4 regions of the Pulveribacter sp. genome follow, and region 1 is predicted to be linked to each of the others. Evidence: predicted binding sites of a transcription regulator. Region 1 holds the regulator's gene; each other region holds the start of a gene.
The links. The regulator FNR, encoded in region 1, switches genes on or off when oxygen is low (the NO sensors DNR and NnrR bind a similar motif). The targets are predictions, from matches to a motif close to TTGATNNNNATCAA.

Region 1 (5,140 bases):
GCACAGGCGGTCGTAGCTGTTCACCAGAGCCAGGATTTGGCCCTCATTGCTCAGGTCATCTTCCACCAGCCGCAAAGGATAGCCGCTGCCATCAGCAAATTCGTGGTGATGCGCGATGGCAATCAGCACGTCGCTCGGCAAGCCCATGCGCTGGCCCATGGCGACCGACTCACCCACATGAGCCTGATACCGCCGCAAGTCGGAAGCCACAAGCGGCGCTCCCGGCTGGGCAATATACGGGGGTAGCTCAACCTTGCCGATGTCGTGCAGAAGTGCAGCCAGGCCGACACGTTGCAGGTCCTGCGTATCCTGTCCAAGAACACGTCCCAGCAGCAGCGACAAAATCATGACGTTGACGGCATGCGCTGCCATGCTGTCGTCGGCGCAGCACGTCAGCAAGCGAATGGCGCAGGGTTCCTGTCCGAGCAACTCCTGCACGCAGGATTGAACGAGCCCTTCGGCCTGTTCGCGTGCATGCATCGGCTGGGCTAGCACACTGCCAGCTAGGCGGTCATAGGTCAGTGTGGCCTCGTGATACCGCGCAAAGCATCGGTCCAGAGGGACGGCATGCCGATCGATCACCTCGGCATTGCCGTGCTGCGGTGCGACTGGCAAGGCATTGTCCAGCCCATCATTGCCCCCGAGCCCAGGCAATTCCTGATCCGGCCGTGCGTCTTCTTCCATCACAACGCTCTTGGAAGGGACGTAGCGCACGGACTGGATACCTGCTCCACGCAGGGTCTGGATCTGCTCGATCGTGGTGATCCGAAAACTGTTGGTGGCAAAAGGATGCCGTATCCAGTTCACGGAGAGCTGGATAAACATGCCCACGCGGAGCTTTTCAATATCGATCAGGACGGATTCAGTCACGGACAAGGCGGCAGGGCGTGCGCCGTGCCTGTTTCACCGACAGTGACGAATTATCACCATTTAAAGGCGGTCTTACATGCCGCGCCGCAAATGTCTATTTCGGTTTCATCTGAAGTGGTGCTACGCGATCAGGTCACACACCAGGGTGCAGGCTGGTTGTGAACCACATCCATCCAAAGGGCTGTACCCCCGAGCACACAGAGGATCAGGCCCGCCAGACGCGATCCCAAAGAGTCGCGCAGTCCATCGAACCGCTTGCGCAGCCATTGCCAAAGAAGCGGGCCGCCCACCAGCCATGCACCGCTGGCCAGGCCGAACAAAAGCATGCACAGTGCACCTCGCGCCGCACTACCGCTCAGTGCTGCCGTAAGCAACGCGGTATAGAGCAGACCACAGGGCAGAAGCGCCCACGCCATGCCGGTAATGAACAAGCCACCCGGGCGCGCAACCAATGGCTGCACGCGCTTCCACACAGCGCGCCCTGCCCGCTCAATCCAGGCTGGCTGTCGCGCCTGTAGCACCATCATCAGACCCCACGCGATCACCAACACGTGCGCCAATGTCCACAGAGGCTTGATGGCCGTGCTGTGCTGACCCAGCCAGGCCAGGCGGTCCATGGCCAGCGCCACAATCGCGCCGGCTGCCGAATAGCCAGCCAGGCGGCCCAAATGAAACGTCGCGGTGCGCGCTACCAGCGGGCGCTGCGGCACCCAGCGTACGGGCGCTACTCCGGCCCGCGGCCGCCGTGCTCCTGTCAGTGCCCCACAGGGAGCAGCGCACATGGTCAGACAGTGCGTGCCCCCCGTCAACCCCATCAAGAAAACAGTGGCGGCAAGCGATACAAACATCCGTCAGATGATCCGCGAGAAACGAGCTCGGTTCCGGTCAGCCTGAAGGTATTTGTCGAACACCATGGCCACGCCTCGCACGAAATACCATCCCATCGGCGTTACCGTGACGGCCTCGTCGCTGACTTCGACCAGTCCCTGGGCGGCCATCTCGCGCAACTGTGCCAGCTCCGGTTCGAAGTAACTGCGGAAATCGATCAGCCAGGACTCTTCCATGGGTTGAAAGAGCACTTCACCCTGGCACATCAGCGCCATGATGACGGCCCGACGCACCAAATCGTCTTTTGTCAGGGCGAGGCCGCGCACCACCGGCAGATGCCCCTGGTTGATCGCGTCGTAGTACTCGTCCAGCGTCTTGACGTTTTGGCTATAGGTAGCGCCCACGCGGCCGATGGCGGAAACCCCCAAACCGATCAGATCGCAGTCGGGCTGGGTGCTGTAGCCCTGAAAATTGCGATGCAGCCGTCCCTGCCGTTTGGCGACGGCGAGTGCGTCCTCCGGCAACGCAAAGTGGTCCATGCCAACGTAGACATAACCGGCATTCATGAAAATATCCAGGCCCTGCGCCAGCATGGAGACCTTCGCCGAAGCCATGGGCAACTCGGCAGTGATGATGCGCCGCTGGGCCTTGAAACGCTCCGGCAGGTGGGCGTACGCATACAGCGCAATGCGGTCGGGGCGTAGTTGGGCGACCTGTGTCAGCGTACGCTCGAACGACTCGGGCGTCTGGCGCGGCAGGCCATAGATGAGGTCCACGTTGACCGAATCGAAACCCAGGCGCCGGGCACTTTCGACAAGAGCGAAAACCTTTTCCGCAGGCTGTATGCGGTGGACGGCCTTCTGCACCTCGGGATCGAAGTCCTGCACACCAAAGCTCAGGCGATTGAAGCCCAGTTCGGCCAGCAGCGCCAGGCGTTGCTCGTCCACGGTGCGCGGGTCTACCTCGATGGAGTATTCGCCCCCCGGCACCAGCGTGAAGCTGCGCCGGATCATGGACATCAGGTCCCGCAGGCCGTCATCGGAGAGGAAGGTGGGCGTGCCGCCGCCCAGGTGCAGCTGACTTACGTGCTGGCCCACGCCGCAATGGGCCGTATGCAGGTCGATCTCCCGGCTCAGGTAGCGCAGGTAAACCTCGGCACGTTCCGGATGGCGGGTAATGATCTTGTTGCAGGCACAGTAATAACAGAGCGACTCGCAGAAGGGGATATGGACGTAAAGCGACAGAGGCGTCGCCTTGCCCACCGCCCCCAGCCGACGCTGCTGCAGCGCCAGCACATATTCTTGTTCGCCAAAAGCCTCGACGAAGCGATCAGCCGTGGGATAGGAGGTGTAGCGAGGTCCGGAAACATCGAAGCGGCGCAACAACTCGGTGGTAACAACGGTCATACAGACAAAATTCCTCGCGATGTACGAGCCAATGTGCACGAGAAACGCCCCCCGCGTCCTTGATCTCGATCAAGAGCCTCTGCCATCTGGGGAAAGACAATTGACCGCAAGTCAATGTCTTTCGCTTTTCTGCGGCTTTCGCAGTCGTCGTTACTTCAAAGGTAAGCTAGCGCCATGAATCGGGCCTCCACGCACCCCCAACTCCATTCCATCAAGGTTGCCTGTTCCAACTGCAACCTGCGCGAGCTGTGCATGCCCGTGGGCCTGGACGAACAGCAGCTCAAGCGTATCGACGAGGTCGTCGCCGTGCGCCGCAAGGTCAAGCGTGGCGGCACCTTGTTCCGCAATGGAGAACCCTTCACTTCGCTGTTTGCCATTCGCACGGGCTTCTTCAAGACCTGCGTGGCCACTGAAGACGGGCGCGACCAGGTGACCGGGTTCCAGATGGCGGGCGAGATCATCGGGCTGGACGGCATCGTGAACGATCACCACACTTGCGACGCGGTGGCATTGGAAGACGCTGAAGTCTGTGTCATGCCTTTCGACCGCATTGAGGAGCTGTCGCGCGAAGTGGCTGCACTGCAGCAGCATGTGCACAAGATCATGAGCCGAGAGATCGTGCGCGAGCATGGTGTCATGCTGCTGCTGGGCAGCATGCGCGCGGAAGAGCGACTCGCAGCTTTCCTACTGAACCTGGTGCAGCGCCTGCATACCCGCGGATTTTCACAGTCGGAGCTGGTGCTGCGCATGACGCGCGAGGAGATCGGCAGCTACCTCGGATTGAAACTGGAAACCGTGAGCCGCACGTTCTCCAAGTTCGTCGAGGAGGGCATCGTGGAGGTCAAGCAGCGCCACGTACGGATCCTGGATACGGCAGCACTCAAGCGCATCGTCAACAGCCAGCAAGGCAGCCACTAAGCGGCCCAGCGGCTCTCCCCGCTTTCAATGAAAAAAGGCAATGTGCCCATTCGCACATTGCCTTTCGTTTAAGAAGATGCAGAAGTGACGGTTCTCAGAACCGCCCACTTCTTCGCCCCTTTTTTTAGTTCATCGGCGTCTTCTTGCCATCCGGGTACGAATACAGGGTGATGGCCGGGTTCTTCATTTCGCCGTTGGGTTCAAAAGCGATATTGGCCGTTACACCCTTGTAGTTCGACTTGAGCAGTTCAGGGATGTAGACCTTGGGATCCCAGGAGCCCGCACGCTTCATGGCATCGGCCAGCAGCATGGTCGCGTCGTAGGTGTAGGGGCTGTACACCTGGAACTGGTTGGGATACTTGGCATCGTATCTGGCCTTCCAGGCAGTACCACCGGGCATCTTGGTCAACGAGGCACCACCCTCGGCGCAGATCACGTTGCCCAGGGTCTTGGCACCGGCAGCCAGTTTGGAGATTTCCTGCGTGCAGACGCCGTCACCGCCGAAGAACTTCACGTTTGCCATGCCCAGCTGCTCCATCTGGCGCAGCATGGGGCCTGCCTGCGGGTCCATGCCACCATAGAAGATGGCATCAGGGTTTTTGGACTTGATGGCTGTGAGAATGGCCATGAAGTCTGTCGCCTTGTCGGTCGTGAACTGTTCGTCCACCACCTTCATGCCCTTCTCGGCGGCCACCTTCTTGAACACGTTGGCCACACCCTGGCCATAGGCCGTGCGGTCGTCCACGATGGCCACGGTCTTGAGCTTCAGCGTCTCGGCTGCATAGGCAGCCAAGCCAGCGCCCAGCGCGTTGTCGTTGGCGATGATGCGGAAGGTGGTCTTGTAGCCGGGCTTGGTCAGGTTCGGGTTGGTGGCAGCGCCGGTGACGTGCGGAATGCCGCAGTCGTTGTACACCTTGGCGGCGGGGATGGTAGTGCCGGAATTCAGGTGACCCACCACGCCAGCAACCTTGGCATCGCACAGCTTCTGGGCGGCGGCGGTGCCTTGCTTGGGGTCGGCTGCGTCGTCTTCGGCCAGCAGTTCGAACTTGACCTTCTTGCCGCCGATCGTCGGGTTCTGGCTGTTCAGGTCCTCGATGGCCATGCGCGCGCCATTTTCG
Region 2 (5,140 bases), on a different contig from region 1:
AACTTCGAGCGCTTCGTGTTCGACCTCACGGGCCGCGACGGCGCTGCCACGCGCGCGCTGTTCGAGGGCGTGGCGCGGGACGGCCGCTTCGATCTGAGTGGCGACGCGCGCTTTGCCGGCATCGCTGCGCGCTTCGGCTTTGCCAGCGGCAAGAGCACGCATGCCGACCGCCTGGCCACCATCCGTGACACCTGGGAGCGCTTCGGCACCATGATCGACACCCACACCGCCGACGGCGTGAAGGTAGCGCGCCAGCAGCGCGGCGACGCCGCCGTGCCCATGGTGGTGCTGGAGACGGCCCTGCCCATCAAGTTCGAGGCCACCATCGTCGAAGCCCTGGGCCGCCCACCCGAGCGCCCAGCGCGCTTCGAGGGCATCGAGCAATTACCGAAGCGCGTGACCGTGCTGCCGGCCGACGCCGAGCGCGTCAAGGCCTACATCGCCGCGCACTGCGCCTGATGTCGACCGCAGCCGGGTGGGTCTGGGGGTTTGAGCCAAATCGGCCCCCAGCGCTTGCCAGTCAAGCGCTGGCAGCTATTGTTTTAGGAGTTTCGGCATGAGGGTCGTCGCCTTCGCCGGCTATTCGGGCAGCGGCAAGACCACGCTGGTGGAGCAGGTCATTGCGCTGCTGGTGGCGCAGGGGCTGCGCGTTTCGGCCATCAAACATGCCCACCACGGCTTCGACATGGACCGGCCCGGCAAGGACAGCTGGCGCCACCGCCAGGCCGGCGCGCGCGAGGTGCTGGTGGCGTCCGACCAGCGCATGGCGCTGCTGCGCGAGTTTGGCGAGGCCGGCGCGCCCGACGTGCACGGCCTGCTGGCGCGGCTGGATCCGCAGGTGGACTGGGTGCTGGTGGAGGGCTTCAAGGCCAGCAGCCTGCCGCGCGTGGAGGTCTGGCGCGCCCCGCCCGCCGGCCAGGCGGCGCGCGCCGTGCATTACCCTGAGGACGCCGGCATCGTCGCCGTCGCCACCGATGCGCCCACGCGGCTGCCGCACCCCCCCGCCCAGCCCGTGCTGGACCTGAACGTGCCGCAGGATGTGGTGCAGTGGCTGCTGCAGCATGCCGACCGATTCGACTACCGGGCGGGCATTGCGCGCGCCCATCAGCTGGAGGCCTGACCGCATGAAGCACTCTTCCCTCAAACCCCTGGACGAGGCCCTGGCCGAGCTGCTGGCCCACGCCAGCCCGCTGGACGGCGGCGAGACCGTGGACAGCTTCGAGGCCGACGGCCGCGTGCTGCTGGCCGACGCCGTCTCCGCCCTGCAGGTGCCGCCGCAGGACAACAGCGCCATGGACGGCTACGCCCTGCGCTGCGCCGACGTGGCCGCGCCCGGCGCCCTGCTGCCCGTGTCGCAGCGCATCCCCGCCGGCAGCGTGGGCCACGCCCTGCAGCCGGGCACGGCCGCGCGCATCTTCACCGGCGCCCCCGTGCCGCCCGGCGCCGACGCCGTGGTCATGCAGGAGGACTGCGAGGTGGTGGAGGACGGCACGGTGCGCGTGAACGCTGCGCCGCAGGCCGGGCAGAACATCCGCCGCGCGGGCGAAGACATCGCCCTGGGCGCCACCGTACTGGCCGCCGGCACGCGCCTGACGCCCGCCGCCCTGGGGCTGGCCGCCAGCATCGGTCTGGCGCAGCTGCCCGTGGCGCGCCGCCCGCGCGTGGCGCTGTTTTCTACCGGCGACGAGCTGGTCATGCCCGGCCAGGTGCCGCCGGCGCAGATGAAGCCGGGCAGTATCTACAACAGCAACCGCTTCGTGCTGCGCGCCATGCTGCAGCGCTTGGGCTGCGAGGTGACGGATTTAGGAATAGTCCCCGACCGGCTGGAGGCCACCGTCGACGCGCTGCGCCAGGCCGCCGCCGGGCACGACCTGATCCTGACCAGCGGCGGGGTGTCCGTGGGCGAGGAAGACCACGTCAAGCCGGCGGTGCAAAGTCTGGGCTCGCTGGACCTGTGGCTGATCGCCATGAAGCCGGGCAAGCCCTTCGCCTACGGCCGGGTGGGCGGCGCGCATTTCATCGGCCTGCCGGGCAATCCGGTCTCCAGCCTCGTCACCTTCGCCGTGCTGGTGCGTCCCTTCCTGCTGCGGCTGCAGGGAATGCACGATGTTGCTCCGAAAACGATAGCTGCCACCGCAGCATTTACCTGGCCCAGGGCCGATAAACGCCGTGAATTCTTGCGCGTGCGCCTGAACGCCGAAGGCCGGCTGGAGCGCTATGCCAACCAGGGTTCGGGCGTGCTCACCTCCACCGTCTGGGGCGACGGCCTGGTGGACGTGGCGCCCGGCCAGACCATCGCGCCCGGCGACACCGTGCGCTTCATTCCGTTTGCCGAACTGCTATGACCGCCGTGAAGAAGACCATCACCGTGCGCTACTTCGCCTCCATCCGCGAGGCGGTGGGCACCGGCCAGGAGACGCTGCAGACCGGCGCCGCCACGCTGGGCGCCCTGCGCGACGAGCTGATCGCCCGGGGAGAGCCCTGGGCCGGCTGCCTGGCGCGTGGGCGCGCCGTGCGCATGGCGCTGAACCAGGACATGGCGCAGGATGCCGATGCGCTGCCGGCGGGCGCCGAGGCGGCTTTCTTCCCGCCCGTCACGGGCGGCTGAAGGCTCTTATTCTGGCAGCGCCGGGCTGCGCCAGGCCAGCAGCTCGGCCAGGCGCAACGTGATCCAGCGCGCCTCGGGCGCCGTCACGCCCGACTCCGCCGCGCTCAGGCCGGCGTGGATGGCGGCCAGCACGCCTTCTTCCGATGCACCCTCGCGGTGGTAGAGCAGCTGCGCCTGCTCCACCAGGTGGCTGGCCAGGTCCTCGCACAGCTCGTAGCGCTGGCGCACCCTGTCCATGCGCTCGGTCAGCCGCCCGCGGGCATCGCTGTACACGGCGGTGAAGGAGGGCGGGACCAGGATCTGGTTGGCGTCGTCGTCATGCATGGCCGCCATTGTGGTCCGCGCGCCGGGCCATGAAAGGCAAAGGGGCGCCCGGCATGGCAGCCGGGCGCCCCTGGCACACGAAGGCGTGCGCGGTCAGCGCTGGTGCGGTACGTCCTTGGCGGCGGGCGCGTCGTTGCGCGTGAACAGGCGCAGGAAGAACACCCCCATGCCCAGCATGAAGGCGATGCCTGCGGCCGAGAACAGGCCGACATCGGTGGTGAAGAGTTCTTGCAGCAATCGCATGGGGCTTTTTTCCTTCCTCGTCGTTCGTTATGGATGGGTGTGAACACCTCCATTGAAGGCGAGGGGTGCTGCCGAGGTCTTGCGCCAGGTCAAGGCCTGCACCCCGGTCGGCGGGCGGCGCGGCCGGGTTTGCGCTGCATCAATCCTGCAACGCTGCCATGGTTTCAATCGGGGCGGAACTGCCGTTCGAACAGCGCGCAGTCGCCCTCCAGCTCGAAGGTGACCAGCTGGCCCATCTTGCCGTCGGCCTTGCGGTGCGCGGCAAACAGGCTCCAGCGCCCGGTCAGGGCGAAGCTGTCCAGGTCGATCAGCGCGTAGGGGTGGGGCACGAAGGTGTGGTGGACGAAGACCGTGCGGTGCAGGTTGCGCGGCGAGGGGTAGAGGGTGTAATCAACGGTGCTGATTGCCTGCTGGGCCATGGAGCGATGGGGGTGGGGTTACAGTGCCGGGCAATGTAGCAAACCCCTTTGGTCGGACGTTTCCTCCTTCTCTTGTTCCTCGTTTATGTCACGCGTTTCCATCCAGACCCAGGACTTTGACGTTTCCGCCGAGCTGGCGGCCCTGCGCGCGGGCGACGGCCGGGTAGGCGCCGTATGCTGCTTCGTCGGCACGGTGCGCGAGCGCAGCGAGGGCGCGCATGTCGCCTCCATGGAGCTGGAGCACTACCCCGGCATGACCGAGAAGTCCATCGAAGCCATGGTGGACGAGGCCCTGGCGCGCTTCGACCTGTACGGGGTGCGCGTGATTCACCGTGTGGGCCTACTGGCCCCGCACGAGCAGATCGTGCTGGTGGCCGTCACGTCGGCGCACCGGGGCGAGAGCTTTTCGGCCTGCGAATTCCTCATGGACTACCTGAAGACCCAGGCCCCGTTCTGGAAGAAAGAGCAGACGCCCGCCGGCGCCCGCTGGGTGGATGCGCGCGAGAGCGACGACGCGGCGCTGGCCCGCTGGGGCATACGCGCGGCGCCCATGGCGGGCTGAAGGCGCGGCGGCGGCGCAGGTGCCGCGGCTTTTTTTCTTCTTGAAAGCCGGCGGGAAAGCCGCAGCTAGCGAGGAGTTGGAGGTTTCATCACCATGCGTCTCGACAAATTCACCACCAAGTTCCAGGAAGCGCTGTCCGATGCCCAGTCCATTGCGCTGGGGCATGACAACGCCTATATCGAACCCACCCACCTGCTGGCGGCCATGCTGCGCCAGGACGAGGGCCCGCGCTCGCTGCTGGAGCGCGCCGGCGCCAACGTCAATGGCCTGCTGGGCGCGGCCGAATCCGCCATCAAGCGCCTGCCGCAGGTGCAGGGCCATGACCAGGTGCAGGCCAGCCCCGAGCTGGGCCGCGTGCTGCAGGCCACCGAGCGCGAGGCCATCCAGCGCGGCGACCAGTTCGTCGCCAGCGAGCTGTTCCTGCTGGCGCTGGTGGACAGCAAGGGCGAGGCCGGCGACATCGCCCGTGCCAACGGCCTGAGCCGCAAGGCGCTGGAGGCGGCGATCGCCGCTGTGCGTGGCGGCCAGAAGGTCGACAGCCCCGAAGCGGAAGGCCAACGCGAGGCGCTGAAGAAATACACGCTGGACCTGACCGAGCGCGCCCGCGCCGGCAAGCTGGACCCGGTCATCGGCCGCGACGAGGAGATCCGCCGCACCATCCAGGTGCTGCAGCGGCGCAGCAAGAACAACCCCGTGCTGATCGGCGAGCCCGGCGTGGGCAAGACGGCCATCGTCGAAGGCCTGGCCCAGCGCATCCTGGCCGGCGAAGTGCCCGAGACGCTGAAGAACAAGCGTGTGCTGGTGCTGGACATGGCGGGCCTGCTGGCCGGCGCCAAGTACCGGGGCGAGTTCGAGGAGCGCCTGAAATCCGTGCTCAAGGAAGTGGCGCACGAGGAAGGCCGCGTCATCCTGTTCATCGACGAGATCCACACCATGGTCGGTGCCGGCAAGGCCGAAGGCGCCATGGACGCGGGCAACATGCTC
Region 3 (5,140 bases), 310 kb from region 1:
GCGCCAGCCCCCACCCCGGCACCGCCGCCGGCCCCGCCACCGCCCAAGGTGGCCGAGCCGCGCGAGGCCGACATCGCCCTGGAGCGCGAGAAAAAGCGCGCCGAGGAAGAGAAGAAGCGCCAGCAGCAGATCGCCGAGCGCGAGAAGCGTGAACGCGAGCGCAAGGAAGAGGAGCGTCGCGAGCGGCTGGAGCAGGAAAAGAAGGAGCGCGCGGCCCAGCAAAAGGCCGAGCGGGAGAAGACCGAGCGCGAGAAGGCGGAACGCGAAAAAGCCGAGCGTGAAAAAGCCGAGAAGGCCGAGAAGGAAAAGCAGGCCCGCGCCGAGCAGGAAAAGAAGAAAAAGGCCGCCGACGACAAGCGCCGCGCCGAGGCTGAAGAAAAGCGCGCCGAAGAGCTGCGCCAGGAGCAGCTGCGCCGCATCGCCGGCCTGGCCGGCGCCACCGGCGGCGAGACCGCCACCGGCACCGCGCAGCGCAGCAGCGGGCCGTCGGGCAGCTACGGCGGCAAGGTGGCGGCCAAGGTGCGGCCCAACATCGTCTACCCCGACGCGGTGGCGGGCAACCCGCGCGCCGAGGTCGAGGTGCGCGCCGCGCCGGACGGCACCATCGTCGGCGTGCGCGTTGTGCAGTCCAGCGGCAACAAGTCGTGGGACGAGGCCGTGGTGCGCGCCCTGCACAAGACCGAGACCCTGCCGCGCGACGTGGACGGGCGCGTGCCCTCCTCGCTGGTCATCGGCTTCCGGCCCAAGGACTGAGACGCCGGGGCGCGCTAGCAAAAAAAGAGCTGCCAGCGCTTGATTTGCAAGGGTTTGCGATGGTTTTCTATCGCAAACCCGCGCAGCTCAAGCGCTGGCAGCTATTCTTTTAAGAGCACCCAGCGGCGCCCGGAGTTTCAGCTGCGCTGCTCGATCAGCCGGTTGATGCGCAGCGCCGCCAGCGTGCAGACCACGCCCGACAGCAGGTACAGCGACACCGCCCCCAGCCCGAAGCGCGCCGACAGCCCCAGCGCCACCAGCGGCGCGAAGGCCGCGCCGAACAGCCAGGCCAGGTCCGACGACAGCGCCGCGCCGGTGTAGCGGTAGTGCGACGAGAAATTGGCCGTCACCGTGCCGGCCGACTGGCCGTACGACAGCCCCAGCAGCACGAAGCCCAGCAGCAGGAAGGTGTTGCTGCCCGCCACGCTGCCGTCCAGCAGCCAGGGCGCGGCCAGGCTGAACAGGCCGATCAGCACCGCCATGCCGCCCAGCAGGTTGCGCCGGCCGATGCGGTCGGCCAGCCGGCCCGACAGCATCACGGCGCAGGCCGCCAGGAAGGCGCCGGCGATCTGCACGCCCAGCACCTCGGTCATGCTGCGCTCGGAGTACAGCGAGATCCACGACAGCGGGAAGATGGTCACCACGTGGAACAGCGCAAAGCTGGCCAGCGCGGCAAAGGCGCCCAGGAAGACGTTGCCGCCCTCCTCGCGCATGAGCTGTGCGGCGCCGATGGGCTCCAGCTCTTTCTCCTCCAGCAGCTCGGCGTAGGACTGGCCTACCACCAGGCGCAGGCGGGCAAAGAGGGCCACCACGTTGATGGCGAAGGCCACGCAGAACGGGTAGCGCCAGCCCCAGGCCAGGAATTCCTCGCTGGTCAGCTGCCCGTACAGGTAGGCGAACAGCGAGGCCGCCAGCACGAAGCCCGCGGGCGCGCCCAGCTGGCCCACCATGGCGTACCAGCCGCGGCGCTCCTTCGGGGCCGCCATGGCCAGCAGGGACGGTAGGCCGTCCCACGAGCCGCCCAGAGCCACGCCCTGGCCGATGCGCAGCACGATGAGCGCGGCGATGGCGGCCACGCCGGCCGTCTCGTAGCCGGGCAGCAGGGCCATGCTGACCGTGCTGCTGCCCAGCAGGAACAGCGCCAGCGTCAGCTTGGTGCCGCGCCCCCAGCGCCGCTGCACGGCCATGAACAGCGCCGTGCCGAAGGGCCGCGCGATGAAGGCCAGCGAGAAGATGGCGAACGCCGCCAGCGTGCCCGCCAGCGGCGACAAGAAGGGAAACAGCAGCTGCGGAAACACCAGCACGCAGGCAATGCCGAAGACGAAGAAATCAAAGTACTCGGACGAGCGCCCGATGATCACGCCGACCGCGATCTCGGAGGGGGTCACGTCCTCGTCGGTGTGGGCCCGGGCCAGCGAGGCCTCGCTCTCGTGCCCGTAGACGGGCAATGCCATCGAACTGCTGCTGCTCATAGACGAAACGCTCCTTCTGACTGCCTGCATGGCGGTTGCGGCCGGGCGCCCGGGCGCCCCTTGATCCGCCTCAAGTGCGTTCTACACCCGCCAGGGGGCGCCAACAAGCGAACAGGCGCTCTTTGCATGGCCGGAGAAACCCGCATTTCGCCTTGTCCTGCATCAACATCAGGCTTTTTCCTCTTGCGCGGAGCGTCCTACATTGACCCTGGACAAAATGTCCAATCGACAAACGCGCTAGCAGTATTACATTGCCGGGAGTTCCGTAATCCGCGTTTTCCCGCATGCCCGTTCACACTCCAACACCCCGACGGCTGGCTTGGCCGGCGGCCGCGCTGGCCAGCCTGCTGCTGGCCGGCTGCAGCAAGGCCGTCGTGCTCAACCCGGCCGGCGACGTGGCCGCCCAGCAGGGCAACCTCGTCGTCACCGCCACGCTGCTGATGCTGATCATCATCGTGCCGGTCATCATCCTCATCCTGCTGTTCGCCTGGAAGTACCGCCACAGCAACCAGGACGCCGCCTACGAGCCCGACTGGCACCACTCCACCACGCTGGAGCTGATCATCTGGACCGTGCCCCTGATGATCATCATCGCCCTGGGGGCGCTGACCTGGATCGGCACGCACAAGCTCGACCCCTACCGCCCGCTGGACCGCATCGACGCCCAGCGCCCGCTGCCCGCAGGCGTCAAGCCGCTGGAGGTGCAGGTGGTGGCCATGGACTGGAAGTGGCTGTTCCTCTACCCCGAGCAGGGCATCGCCACCGTGAACGAGCTGGCCGCGCCGGTGGACCGGCCCATCCTGTTCAAGCTGACGGCCACCTCGACCATGAACGCCTTCTACGTGCCCGACCTGGCGGGGATGATCTACGCCATGCCCGGCATGCAGACCGAGCTGAACGCCGTCATCAACCAGCCGGGCGTGTTCCACGGCCTGGCCTCGCATTACAGCGGCCCGGGCTTCTCGGGCATGACGTTCAAGTTCCACGGCCTGTCGGACGAGGGCTTCGCTCAGTGGGTGGACAAGGCCCGCGCCGAGGGCAAGGCGCTGGACCAGGCCAGCTACCTGCAGCTGGCCCAGCCCAGCGAGCGCGACCCTGTGCAGCGCTTTGCCAGCGTGCAGGGCGGGCTGTACGACCGCATCCTGAACCGCTGCGTGGAGGACGGCCGCACCTGCATGCACGAGCAGATGGCCATGGACGCGCGCGCCGCCGCCGGCCTGCCGCGCGACATGTGCACCCCGGCCGATGCGCCGCAGATCGTCGCCGCGCTCGGCCTGCGCGCCAGCGACGCACCCTGACCCCCGAGATTCGACATGCCTGAACAAATGACTCCCAACCACTGGCTGCTGGGCCGCATCACGTGGGATTCCATCCCCATGGTGCACGAGCCCATCCTGCTGTGGACCTTCATCGCCGTGGTGCTGGGCGGCCTGGTGGTGCTGGCCGGCCTGAGCAAGTACCGCCTGTGGACACCGCTGTGGCGCGACTGGATCTGCTCCATCGACCACAAGAAGATCGGCATCATGTACATGATCCTCGGCCTGGTCATGTTCCTGCGCGGCTTCGCCGACGCGGTCATGATGCGGCTGCAGCAGTCCATGGCCTTCGGCGAGAGCATGGGCTACCTGCCGCCACACCACTACGACCAGATCTTCACCGCCCACGGCGTGATCATGATCTTCTTCGTGGCCATGCCCTTCGTCACCGGGCTGATGAACTACCTGGTGCCGCTGCAGATCGGCGCGCGCGACGTATCCTTCCCGTTCCTGAACAACTTCAGCTTCTGGATGACCACCGGCGGCGCCGTGCTGATCATGGTGTCGCTGTTCCTGGGCGAGTTCTCCACCTCCGGCTGGCTGGCGCTGTCCAACCTCGGGGCGCAAAGCCCCGGCGTGGGGCTGGACTACTACATCTGGGGCCTGCAGGTGGCGGGGGTGGGCACGACGCTGTCGGGCATCAACCTGATCGTCACCATCGTCAAGATGCGCGCGCCGGGCATGACGCTCATGAAGATGCCCATCTTCACCTGGACGGCCCTGTGCACCAACGCGCTGATCGTGGCGTCCTTCCCGGTGCTGACGGCCGCCCTGGTGCTGATGAGCCTGGACCGCTACCTGGGCACCAACTTCTTCACGAACGACCTGGGGGGCAACTCCATGCTGTACGTGAACCTGATCTGGATCTGGGGCCACCCGGAGGTCTACATCCTGGTGCTGCCGGCCTTCGGCGTGTTCTCCGAGATCGTGCCCACGTTCACGCGCAAGCGCCTGTTCGGCTACACCTCCATGGTCTACGCCACCGTGGTCATCACGCTGCTGTCGTACCTGGTGTGGCTGCACCACTTCTTCACCATGGGCTCGGGCGCCACGGTGAACACCTTCTTCGGCATCACGACGATGATCATCTCGATCCCGACGGGCGCCAAGATCTTCAACTGGCTGTTCACCATGTACAAGGGCCGCATCCGCTTCACGGTGCCCATGCTGTGGACCATCGGCTTCATGTGCACCTTCGCCATCGGCGGCATGACGGGCGTGCTGCTGGCCGTGCCGCCGGCGGACTTCGTGCTGCACAACTCGCTGTTCCTGATCGCCCACTTCCACAACGTGATCATCGGCGGCGTGGTGTTCGCGGTGTTCGCGGGCATCAACTACTGGTTCCCCAAGGCCTTCGGTTACCGCCTGGTCGAGTCCTGGGGCCGCGCCTCCTTCTGGTTCTGGCTGGTGGGCTTCTGGGTGGCGTTCCTGCCGCTGTACATCCTCGGCCTGATGGGCGTGACGCGCCGCGTGAACCACTTCGAGGACCCATCCCTGCAGATCTGGTTCGTGATCGCCGCCTTCGGCGCCGCGCTGATCGCCATCGGCATCGCCTGCTTCTTCGTGCAGCTGTTCGTCAGCTACCAGCGCAGGAGCGAG
Region 4 (5,140 bases), on a different contig from region 1:
CCTTGACGGCGTGGGCCACAGTCTCGTGCGCGTCGCGGAAGGGCAAGCCCTTCTTGACCAGGTAGTCGGCCAGGTCGGTGGCGGTGGCGTAGCCCTTTTGCGCGGCGGCGCGCATGGCCTGCGCATTCACGGTGATGCCGCCTTCCTTCACGCCCGCCGCGTTGGCCTGCCCGCCGATCATCTCGGCAAAGATGCGCAGCGTGTCCTTCAGCGTATCCACGGTGTCGAACAACGGCTCCTTGTCCTCCTGGTTGTCCTTGTTGTAGGCCAGGGGCTGGCCCTTCATTAGCGTGATCAGGCCCATCAGGTGGCCGACCACGCGGCCGGTCTTGCCGCGCGCCAGCTCGGGCACGTCGGGGTTCTTCTTCTGCGGCATGATCGACGAGCCAGTGGTGAAGCGGTCGGCGATGCGGATGAAGCCGAAGTTCTGGCTCATCCAGATGATCAGCTCCTCGGACAGGCGGCTCACGTGCACCATGCACAGGCTGGCGGCGGCCGTGAACTCGATGGCGAAGTCGCGGTCGCTCACGCCGTCCAGGCTGTTTTGGCAGACGCCGTCCATGCCCAGGGTGCGCGCAACGCGCTCGCGGTCCAGCGGGTAGGTGGTGCCGGCCAGCGCCGCGCTGCCCAGCGGCAGCACGTTCACGCGGCGGCGCGCATCGCGCATGCGCTCCTGGTCGCGCGAGAACATCTCCACATAGGCCAGCAGGTGGTGGGCGAAGCTCACGGGCTGGGCCACCTGCAGGTGGGTGAAGCCGGGCAGGATGACCTCGACGTTCTTCTCGGCCACCTCGACCAGGGCGCGCTGCAGCTCGGTCAGCAGGCCGTCGATCAGGTCGATCTCGCCGCGCAGCCACAGGCGCACGTCGGTGGCCACCTGGTCGTTGCGGCTGCGGCCGGTGTGCAGACGTTTGCCGGCGTCGCCGGCCAGCTGAGTCAGGCGCGCCTCGATGTTCAGGTGCACGTCTTCCAGGTCCAGCTTCCAGTCGAAGGCGCCGGACTCGATCTCCTGCGTGATGGTGGCCATGCCGCGCACGATGGCGTCGTGGTCGGCGCCGGAGATGATGCCCTGCGCAGCCAGCATCTCGGCGTGCGCCAGGCTGCCGGCGATGTCGGCCTGCCACAGGCGCTTGTCGAAGAACACGCTGGAGGTGTAGCGCTTGACCAGGTCGCTCATCGGCTCCTCGAAGAGCGCCGACCAGGCCTGGGCCTTGGTGGCGAGCTGGTCGTGGGAGGGCTGGGGCGTGGTCGCGTCAGAGGGCATGGGGGCAATAATCCGGTGAAGGCGCGGCCCCGGCTGCCCGGATGCCACGGTGGCATGACAAATGCAAAAGCCGCAAATTTTATCGACCCCCGCTCCTGCCCCTGCCTTCGACGCCTGCCACGTCGGCGTGGTGCTGCGCGCCGTGCTGTTCGTGCAGCTGGTGCTGGGCGTGGGCGCCCTGTTCGGCCCGGGCGGCCTGGCCGACTGGATGGCGCGGCTGGCGCTGTTGACCGGCGTGGCCCTGCCGGCCACGCTGGCCTGGCTGCTGACGGCCTGCGCCGCCGGCCGCGCCCTGGCCGGCCTGCCGGCCACGCTGCAGTACGGCGCGGGCGTGCTGCTGGGCGCGCTGGCCGGCCTGGGCGCCTGCGCCCTGCTGGCGCTGGCCGACCCGGCCATGCAGCTGTCCCCCCCCTGGCTGGCCGGCGCGGCCACAGGGGCGCTGCTGGCAGCGCTGCTCGTGGCCGCCCTGGCGCTGCGCGCCCGCGCCCGCCTGCCTGCGGCCACCACGGCGCGGCTGACGGAGCTGCAGGCGCGCATCCGTCCGCACTTCCTGTTCAACACGCTCAACAGCGCCATCACCCTGGTGCGCGATGAGCCGGCGCGCGCCGAGGCGCTGCTGGAAGACCTGAGCGACCTGTTCCGCCACGCCCTGGTCGAGCAGGGCGAGGCCGTGACGCTGCACGAAGAGGTGGAACTGGCGCGCAAGTACCTGGACATCGAGCAGGTGCGCTTTGGCGAGCGCATGCGCGTGCAGTGGGTGCTGGACGAGCGCGCGGGCGGCGCGCGCGTGCCGCCGCTGCTGCTGCAGCCGCTGGTGGAAAACGCCGTCAAGCACGGCGTGGAGCCCAGCGTGCGCGGCACGACCAAGCTGCGCATCGCCACCGAGCTGCGCGGCGGCCGGGTGGTGCTGACCATCACCAACACCCTGCCGGCCGGCGCGGATGCCACCGCGCAGGACGGCCCGCGCGGCCACGGCATCGCCCTGGCCAACGTGCGAGACCGCCTGCGCCTGCTGCACGACGTGGACTGCGACTTCCGCGCCGGCCCGCAAGGCGGCCTGTACCACGTGCGCATCGCCCTGCCGGCAGCCTGAGAACGCACTCTTCCACGGCCGAGTGGCATCAGCCTTGACATGGACTTGTGCCCTTGCCGAAAAATTTCATGTAACGTGAACCTTACAATCCGGCCGCCATGCATAGCACGGGGGCGCCTCTCCCTGATTGCGGTGCATCAAACACCTCTGACGCCCGGCACGCGCCACCCCACACCACGAGGAAACCGCCATGGACAGTGCCGTCATGAGCCTGCTGGGGGCCTTCTTGCTGTCGATCATTGGACTGTTCGTGTTCATCTGGTCGATGCGCAAGGGCCTGCTGATGGAGAACCCCAGGGCCGCTTCGGTCATCTTCGCCAAGGGCGAGATCGGCAAGGTGGACGATCCCGCCCTGCACGCTGGCCACCGCGCCCAGCTGCAGGCCGCGGCCGTCGAGCCCGGCGACACGCTGCACGCGCCCGACGAGCAGGAGATCGCCCAGCGCATCGAGGCCGACCGCTCCAGCGCCTTTCCGGTGTTCATGTTCATCGCCTTCGCCTGCCTGTGGCTGGTGCTGGGCTCGGTGGCGGGCCTGACCGCTTCGCTGAAGCTGCACATGCCCGACTGGCTGGTCAGCGAGGCCTGGATGACCTTCGGGCGTATCCGCACCGTGCACCTGACGGCCGTGCTCTACGGCTGGATCACCAACGCCTCGCTGGGCGTCATCGTCTGGCTGCTGCCGCGCCTAGTGCGCACGCCGCTGATGGGCGCCATGTGGGTCATGCTGGGCGGCGCGCTCATCAACGTGGCGATTGCCAGCGGCATCGGCGCCATCGGCGCCGGCTGGACGGACGGCATGGAATACCTGGAGATGCCCTGGCAGATCGGCCTGTTCATCGTGGCCGGCATGGTCTGCATCATCGGGCCAGTGCTGTACACGCTGGTCAACCGCAGGGTCGAGTCGCTGTACGTCACCGTCTGGTACCACGTCGCGGCCCTGCTGTGGATCACGCTGCTGTTCCTGGTGGCCAAGCTCCCGGGCGTGCACTTCGGCGTGCAGCAGGCGACCATGAACTGGTGGTACGGCCACAACGTGCTGGGCCTGTGGTTCACCCCTGTGAGCGTGGGCGCCATCTACTACTTCCTGCCCAAGGTCATCGCCCGGCCGGTGCGCTCGTACAACCTGTCCATCCTGGGCTTTTGGACACTGGCCTTCTTCTACGCCCAGGTGGGCGGCCACCACCTGGTGGGCGGGCCGGTGCCGGGCTGGCTGATCACCCTGTCCATCGTGCAGAGCATGATGATGATCATTCCGGTGGCGGCGTTTTCCATCAACATGGCCGGCACCATGCGGGGCCGCATGCATCTGGCGCTGCGCTCGCCCACGCTGCGCTTCATGATGTTCGGCGGGCTGATGTACATGCTGTCGTCGGTGCAGGGCTCGTTCGAGGCGCTGCGCTCCATCAACCAGGTCACGCACTTCACCCACTTCACGGTGGCCCACGCCCACCTGGGCGCTTACGGCTTCGTGACCATGGTGCTGTTCGGCGCCATCTATTTCATGATGCCGCGCGTGCTGCACTGGGAATGGCCCTACCCGCGCCTGATCACGCTGCAGTTCTGGCTGGCGGCCGTGGGCATCCTGATCTACTTCGTCGGCCTTTCCATTGGCGGCTGGCTGCAGGGCGAATACATGCTGGATGCCAGCCGCCCCTTCATGGATTCTGTGGCCGTCACCCTGCCCTGGCTCAAGTCGCGCAGCCTGGGCGGCGCGCTGATGGTGGCCAGCCAGATCATCTTCGTCGGCCACTTCATGGCCATGGCGCTGCGCTTCGGGCCGGCGCGCACCGGCGCCGCGCTGTTCCGCGCGGGCGCCCACACGCTGGAGGTGGCCCATGGAAAATGAAGTCAAGCTGACCGCGGGCGCCATGGTCACCCTGGGCCTGGCCACCGCTGCCCTGGTGGTGCTGCCCTACATCCAGGTGCGCGACGTGCCGCCGCCCGAAGGACTCAAGCCCTATACCAGCGCCGAGCTGCGCGGGCGCGCCGTCTACATCGCCAACGGCTGCGTGTACTGCCACACCCAGCAGCCGCGCGACAAGAGCTTCGGCCCCGATGCCGAGCGCGGCTGGGGCCGCGCCACCGTGCCGGGCGACTACACCTACGACCGCCCGCACCTGCTGGGCAGCATGCGCACGGGCCCGGACCTGATGAACATCGGCGTGCGCCAGCCCAGCCGCGACTGGCACCTGGGCCACCTGTACCAGCCGCGCGCCTACGTGCCCGGCTCCATCATGCCGGCCTACCCCTACCTGTTCGACGTCAAGGACAAGGCCGAGCCGGGCGAGGAGGCGCTCAAGCTGCCGCCGGGCTACGTGCCGCCGGGCAAGGTGGTGGTGGCCACGCCCGACGCGCAGGACCTGGTGAAGTACCTGCAGGCCCTCAACCGCAGCTACCCCGTGCTGCCGCCCGAGCCGCGCGAGGCGGCCGGCGCCGCAGCCCCTGCCGCCACGCCGGCGTCCGCATCCTGAAAGGGCCTGCCATGCAACCGTCCAATGACCGGCAAGCGCAGCAGCGCGAACACGCCGACCCCGAGGAGGCCATCCGTCCCATGCCGCTGCTGGCGGTGGGCGTCACGCTGGCCATGGTGGTTTTCGGCGTGCTGTACATCTTCTGGTCCGAGCCGCTGGAGGGCTCGCGCTTCGGCGACCAGCGCACCGTGACCGACCTGGCCGGCCCGGCCGCGCCGGCGGCGGGCGCGGCCGTGGACGGCAAGGCGCTTTTTGCCGCCCAGTGCGCGGCTTGCCACCAGGCCACGGGCAAGGGCCTGCCGGGCGTATTCC

Region 2: the regulator FNR is predicted to act here: its motif matches at 3,305-3,318, upstream of RT282_RS11565 (DUF3149 domain-containing protein).
Region 3: the regulator FNR is predicted to act here: its motif matches at 2,286-2,299, upstream of cyoA (ubiquinol oxidase subunit II).
Region 4: the regulator FNR is predicted to act here: its motif matches at 2,485-2,498, upstream of RT282_RS12035 (cbb3-type cytochrome c oxidase subunit I).

The regions. Positions count from the first base shown of each region.
Region 1 covers NZ_DAMATK010000002.1:601,596-606,735, forward strand. Annotated here, with positions in the region: gene RT282_RS09095 (HD domain-containing phosphohydrolase) at 1-870, opposite strand, end outside; gene RT282_RS09100 (sulfite exporter TauE/SafE family protein) at 999-1,718, opposite strand; gene hemN (oxygen-independent coproporphyrinogen III oxidase) at 1,722-3,104, opposite strand; gene fnr (fumarate/nitrate reduction transcriptional regulator Fnr) at 3,279-4,022, shown strand; gene RT282_RS09115 (branched-chain amino acid ABC transporter substrate-binding protein) at 4,147-5,140, opposite strand, start outside.
Region 2 covers NZ_DAMATK010000003.1:77,214-82,353, reverse strand. Annotated here, with positions in the region: gene thrC (threonine synthase) at 1-459, shown strand, start outside; gene mobB (molybdopterin-guanine dinucleotide biosynthesis protein B) at 557-1,120, shown strand; gene glp (gephyrin-like molybdotransferase Glp) at 1,125-2,345, shown strand; gene RT282_RS11575 (MoaD/ThiS family protein) at 2,342-2,608, shown strand; gene RT282_RS11570 (hypothetical protein) at 2,615-2,932, opposite strand; gene RT282_RS11565 (DUF3149 domain-containing protein) at 3,026-3,175, opposite strand; gene RT282_RS11560 (hypothetical protein) at 3,340-3,594, opposite strand; gene RT282_RS11555 (molybdenum cofactor biosynthesis protein MoaE) at 3,680-4,156, shown strand; gene clpB (ATP-dependent chaperone ClpB) at 4,250-5,140, shown strand, end outside.
Region 3 covers NZ_DAMATK010000002.1:907,408-912,547, forward strand. Annotated here, with positions in the region: gene tolA (cell envelope integrity protein TolA) at 1-753, shown strand, start outside; gene RT282_RS10550 (MFS transporter) at 891-2,225, opposite strand; gene cyoA (ubiquinol oxidase subunit II) at 2,510-3,523, shown strand; gene cyoB (cytochrome o ubiquinol oxidase subunit I) at 3,539-5,140, shown strand, end outside.
Region 4 covers NZ_DAMATK010000003.1:173,642-178,781, forward strand. Annotated here, with positions in the region: gene argH (argininosuccinate lyase) at 1-1,264, opposite strand, end outside; gene RT282_RS12030 (histidine kinase) at 1,326-2,357, shown strand; gene RT282_RS12035 (cbb3-type cytochrome c oxidase subunit I) at 2,548-4,203, shown strand; gene RT282_RS12040 (cbb3-type cytochrome c oxidase subunit II) at 4,193-4,828, shown strand; gene RT282_RS12045 (cytochrome c) at 4,840-5,140, shown strand, end outside.